DNA from 2 places in the Exiguobacterium sp. s130 genome. Region 1 is predicted to be linked to the other one. Evidence: predicted binding sites of a transcription regulator. Region 1 holds the regulator's gene; the other holds the start of a gene.

Region 1 (3,180 bases):
TGCAATCTTCTTCTTCATGCGTTCGTTTCCCCTTTTCTGTAAAACCATAGTAGTAATACTAATAAAACAGTTTAACGAAAATTCTGTATTTTTAGTTTAATGAAGTTAATGGAAATAAACAATTTATATTTGTCTATTTTTTTAATTTTTTTCTTTTTGGTGACATTTTATATTTGGAAGGAATTTAACTGGGAACATAAAAAAACTCCTCGAGCACTCGAGGAGTTGAACGTATGAACTTGGTGGAGACTATCGGGATCGAACCGACGACCTTTTGGCTGCCAGCCAAACGCTCTCCCAGCTGAGCTAAGCCCCCATGAATTATCTTCAGTATACGCATCGCTAACTGCTTTATCAATATAAACATAACGCTTTCATAAAAAAGAATTCCTCCCGAAATGGCTGGAAGGAATTCACGATTCATTTATTCAATTCACGCATCAAATCCGCCTGTCGTTCAAGCTCTGCCTGTTGCTCGAGGATCAAGACCTTTTTATACGTCCGCGCGGAAATCAAGATACTGATTTCATAGAGAACGAACAACGGCACTGAGATCATCAAGTGTGACGTCACGTCCGGCGGTGCGATCAATGCCGCAACGACGAACAGCGCGAAATACGCATATTTTCGATTCTTTCGCATGAAATATGGCGTCACAAGACCAAGACGTGTCAGGAACATCGTCACGACCGGCAATTGGAAGAGAAGACCAAACGGCATCGTCAACCGGATCAAGAAACTGAAGTAGTTTTCGACCCCGATGACTTGCTCGATCCCCAATTCTTTCCCGAGATCCGTTGAGACTTCGAGCAAGAAGGGAAGCAACCAGAAATACGAGAAGGCTACACCAGCCAAAAATAGAAAGAAGATGACTGGAATATACGTCAGTGTTGCTTTTTGTTCCTTTTCATAAAGCCCTGGTCGGACAAATGCCCACAGTTGATACATCCAGAACGGTGACGCTAAAATCAGCGCGATGATGAACGCAAGATTCAAATACAACATTAAAGGATCGGCGACGTTGAAGGCATTTAATCCGATACCGAGCTCTTTTAAGTCCGCTTGCAGAAAACGGACGAGCGGTCGAACGAGCGGAAATGCGACAGCGAACAGGACGACGACGATGAGGAGCGACCAGACAATCCGCTTACGCAGTTCGTCTAGGTGCGACGTCATGCTTTGTTCTTGATCAACCGTCATGATTCAATCACTTCTCTTTCGGTTCGTCCTTTTTATCGTCGTCCATGATGCCGTTCGTGGCATTCTTGAACTCTTTCAATGTTTGACCGGCAGCACGACCGAATTCCGGCAACTTCTTCGGTCCGAAGATGATCAACGCGACGACAGCAATTAATCCGATACTCGCAGGTCCGATACCTAACGTGAGCGGGATAAGGTTTTCCATTATAATTTCACTCCTTCAGCTGATTGCGAATAATGCTTCATGAAATAAACTAACGACTGCAACTCGATCGATAAATCGATGTGATGAACCCGAACGCTCGCTGGCACGTTCAACCGTGCAGGCGTAAAGTTCAGAATGCCTGTCACACCATACTCGACTAACTCATCCGCTACTGACTGTGCGAACTGGGATGGAACCGTCAAGATGGCGACATCGACCTGATTCGCTTCGATTTGTTCTTTCATGTCCGAAACATGATAGATTGGAACGTCATGCGTCGTTGTTCCGACCTTCTCTTCGTCCGCATCAAACGCAACGACTATCCGAGTACTATTATTCTTTAAAAAGTTATAATTTGCAAACGCTGTTCCGAGATGACCGACCCCGATTAAGGCAACATTCGTCACCTCATCTTGATTCAAGGTTTTGCGGAAAAACGTTAAGAGATGTTGAACGTTATATCCATACCCCTTCTTCCCTAGTGCCCCAAAGTAGGAAAAATCGCGACGAATCGTTGCTGAATCAACCTTCACCGCCTCGCTTAACTCAGCAGAAGAGACGCGGAGCTTGCCTGAATTGTATAAACTTTGGATGAAGCGATAATATAGCGGCAACCGTTTTGCTGTCGCTTGTGGAATTTTTGTGTCTGATCCATTCATCCTGCAGTTCCCCCTTCGGCCACATCCATCGTGGCACCCAAATCTTTGCAAAAAGCTTTCTACTCTCCTTGATTGTAAACCACTTCACATAGAGTCACAAATAATATATTCCGCAGGACCTCGCGCTTTTGTTCGTGATAGACTAAAGGGTGGAAGGATGGATGGAAATGATACTCTTACAAGTCAACCAACTCTCGAAATCATTCGGCGTCGAGCCGATTTTAGAAAATATCAAATTGGAAGTACAAGAGCGCGACCGAATTGCGCTCGTCGGTCGAAATGGTGCCGGTAAATCAACCTTGCTCAAAATCATCGCTGGTGAACTCAGTCATGACTCGGGCGATATCATGAAAGGTAAAGATGTCAAAATCGGCTATCTCGCGCAAGACAGTGGTCTCGAATCGAATGAGACGATCTGGAACGAGATGCTGACCGTCTTTGAACATCTGCAAGAACAAGAACGGACACTGCGCCGGATGGAAATCGAGATGGGCATGGAGCACATCTTGAACGACCCGGTCGCTTACGATCGACTTCTGAAGACGTACGATCAAGCACAACATGACTTCTCAGAAGCAGGTGGTTATCAGTTCGAAGCGAATATTCGCTCCGTCCTGCACGGCATGCGCTTTTATCCAGACGATTACTCACGCCGGATCCAGACATTGTCCGGAGGTCAACGGACACGGCTCGCCTTAGCGAAGATGCTCCTGCAAGCACCAGAGCTTCTCATTCTCGATGAACCGACGAACCATCTGGATATCGATACGCTCGCTTGGCTTGAAAGTTACCTCGGTGGTTATCGTGGTGCCGTTCTGATCGTCTCGCACGATCGGTACTTCCTCGATCAAGTCGTCAATGTCGTCTATGAGCTCTCTCGTAATGTCTGTCGTAAGTTCACGGGGAACTATACGAAGTACCTCGAGCAAAAAGCGGCATTGTACGATCAAGAAATGAAACAGTTCGAACAGCAGCAAGAAGAAATCGCGAAGATGCAGGATTTCATTCAACGAAACATCGCTCGGGCGACAACGACAAAGCGTGCTCAAAGCGTTCGAAAACGGCTCGAGAAGGTGGACCGGCTCGACCGACCAGATGGAGATGAACGCAGTACGG
Region 2 (3,180 bases), on a different contig from region 1:
TCAGCTTCTTCGAATCAATCAACTCGACGAGACGTCCCGGTGTTCCGACGATGATTTGCGGCTTTTTCTTCAATCGTTCATATTGTCGCTTTAATTCAACACCACCAATGAATGCACCGGATTTGATACCACTTCCTTGAGCAAATAATTGAATGACTTGATGAATTTGCATGACGAGTTCCCGTGTTGGTGCCGTGATGACGACTTGCACGTGTGGCTCTTCCACTTCAATCTTTTCTAAAGCTGGAATGACATAAGCAAGCGTCTTCCCTGTACCTGTCGGCGCTTCAGCTAGGACATCTTTTCCTTCGCGCAACAACGGAATCGCTTGTTCTTGAACAGGCATCAACTCTGTAAAGCGCGCCCGTTCCCATGCTTCCTGTAAAAATGGTTTTGTAAATTTCATAACGATTTCTCCTACTCTCTTAATTCCATCATGCCGTTACGTATTCGACATGATCTCCTGATGCATCACGGTATCCCCGTAATGTCTGTGTATATTCATTTCCTGCGTCGAGCAATCGGATGTGGAACCGGACTTCTTCTTCACCGGCTTCTTCCTTTAAAATCTCGAAGCCTTGGATGACACGATCCTGTAATTCTGCAGCGAGTGCCGGATACACGGCAAGACTCGCATACATCGCTTTTACGTCCACGGGACGGCGAACAAGCGCAATCCAGTACGATTCATCATAGCCGATAAAGTCTTCATAATCAAAATCATCTTCAAACCGAATCCAGAATCCATCACCTTCAAATTCTGTGATCATCCCAGTTCGCGTCGAACCTTCCGATCCGATTTTCAGCGAGACCCAGTCTCCCGACTGATAATCTCCTTGTTGCGTTAATGACACATACTCCATTTGGCACACCTCCACGTTCTATATTCCCTTTTTCATTGTCAACGATACGTCCTAAAAACACAAGATACCGTAACGTGACATTCCTCACAGTTTCAACTGTGCTAGTGGATCTTTTTCAAATCAGCTCATACAGTTTCGTGAAAATCTTGATTTACCAGACTTCAACTGTTTTTTAATCTTCACTCTTTCATAAGTACAGAAATAAAGAAAACCCCTCATATCAACGTTTGTTCACTTGTTAAATTATTCACATGAACGTAAAGGGAATCTCTATCTCCTTTTGTTACACTATTCACATAAGGAACTGATCATTAGCTCAATTTTAAAGGAGTGGTATCCATGTTATTAGAAAAAACGAGTGCCTGGACAAACTTTACGTCTGGCGAATGGATCAAGACAATCGATGTTGCAGACTTCATCCGGCTCAATCGCACGGAATATACAGGTGATGATCACTTTTTAGTCGGTCCGACGCAAGCGACGCAACGGCTTTGGCAACAAATTCTACAGTTGACGAATGAAGAACGACAACGTGGTGGTGTGTATGCCGTCGATGCCAAGACACCATCAACGATTCTCTCGCATGATGCAGGGTATCTTGATCCCTCTCTTGAAAAAATCGTCGGCTTACAGACAGATGAACCGTTCAAACGTTCAATTCATCCGAACGGCGGGATTCGGATGGTGAATGATGCCTTAGCTGCGTATGGCTTTGAAGCAGACGAGACCGTCACGAAAATTTTCAGCGAGTACCGGAAGACACATAACCAAGGGGTTTTCGATGCCTATACCCCTGAGATGCGCGCTGCACGTAAAGCCGGTATCATCACAGGATTACCAGACGCCTATGGACGTGGGCGGATCATTGGCGACTATCGTCGTGTCGCTTTGTACGGAACAGCACGCTTGATTGAAGAACGTAAGCGAGACTTGAAGGCACGTGGCGGCTTCCTCTCTGAATCGATGATCCGCGACCGCGAAGAGATGAATGAACAATTGCGCGCATTAACGGAATTGACCGAGCTTGGAACTCGCTATGGTTTTGATCTCTCCCGCCCTGCAGAAACAGCACAAGAAGCATTCCAGTGGGTCTATCTTGCTTATCTTGCTGCGATCAAAGAACAAAATGGTGCAGCTATGTCACTCGGTCGAGTCTCGACGTTCCTCGATATTTATGTCGAACGTGATCTTGCGACCGGCCGCTTGACGGAAGAAACAGCACAAGAGCTCGTCGATCATTTTGTCATGAAACTTCGGATCGTCAAATTCTTACGAACACCGGACTATAACGATCTCTTCTCTGGCGACCCGACGTGGGTAACGGAATCGATTGGCGGGATGAGTGAAGATGGTCGATCAAATGTCACGAAAAGTTCATTCCGGTTCCTGCATACGCTCTCGACACTCGGTCCGGCACCTGAACCAAATCTAACTGTTCTCTGGTCCACTCAGCTTCCACGCGGATTCAAGGAATTCTGCGCGAAGATGTCGATCATATCAAGCTCGATTCAGTATGAGAACGATGATTTGATGTTGCCGGTTTATGGGGATGATTACGGCATCGCTTGTTGTGTCTCCGCGATGCGGATCGGGAAACAGATGCAGTTCTTCGGTGCTCGAGCAAACCTTGCAAAAGCATTACTTTATACAATCAATGGCGGAATGGACGAGAAGCTCAAAATTCAAGTCGCCCCAGTCACACCATTGATGCTCGATGAAGTACTCGATTACGAGACAGTCATGGCGGCTTACGATCGTCAACTCGATTGGCTCGCAGAACTGTACGTCAACACACTGAATGTCATCCACTACATGCATGATAAGTACAGTTACGAACGGATTGAAATGGCTTTACACGATCCGGAAATCTTACGGACGATGGCATGCGGCATCGCTGGTTTATCGGTCGTCGCCGACAGTCTATCCGCTATTCGTTATGCAACAGTCCGCCCGATCCGAGATGCGGATGGGATTGCAGTTGATTTCAAGATCGAAGGTGAGTTTCCAAAGTTCGGGAATAACGATGAACGGGTCGATCAGATGGCTGTTGATCTCGTGACATTGTTCATGGAGAAAATCCGTAAACATCCAACGTATCGAAATGCGCTCCCGACACAGTCTGTCCTGACGATTACTTCAAACGTTGTCTATGGTAAGAAGACAGGAAATACACCCGATGGACGCCGTGCGGGTGAACCATTTGCACCGGGTGCTAACCCGATGCATGGACGTGATACCCGTGGTGCTGTCGCTGCTCTGACATCTGTCGGGAAACTACCATATGAACATGCGCTCGATGGTATCTCCTACACGTTCT

What was found. Region 1 encodes Rex, which represses fermentation and respiration genes when NADH is low (regulators of the CRP and FNR family bind a similar motif). Its sites were predicted from a motif close to TTGTGAAATATTTCACAA; they were not measured.
Region 2: a site for Rex is predicted at 1,099-1,116, ahead of pflB (formate C-acetyltransferase). Genes of this name have one in related genera too.

What each region holds. Positions count from the first base shown of each region.
Region 1 covers NZ_JACSNI010000001.1:8,793-11,972, reverse strand. The annotation lists gene HZS85_RS00105 (S8 family serine peptidase) at 1-18, opposite strand, end outside; tRNA gene HZS85_RS00100 (tRNA-Ala) at 241-316, opposite strand; gene tatC (twin-arginine translocase subunit TatC) at 421-1,200, opposite strand; gene HZS85_RS00090 (twin-arginine translocase TatA/TatE family subunit) at 1,208-1,405, opposite strand; gene HZS85_RS00085 (redox-sensing transcriptional repressor Rex) at 1,405-2,064, opposite strand; gene HZS85_RS00080 (ATP-binding cassette domain-containing protein) at 2,232-3,180, shown strand, end outside.
Region 2 covers NZ_JACSNI010000005.1:165,700-168,879, reverse strand. The annotation lists gene HZS85_RS13385 (DEAD/DEAH box helicase) at 1-406, opposite strand, end outside; gene HZS85_RS13380 (hypothetical protein) at 435-863, opposite strand; gene pflB (formate C-acetyltransferase) at 1,203-3,180, shown strand, end outside.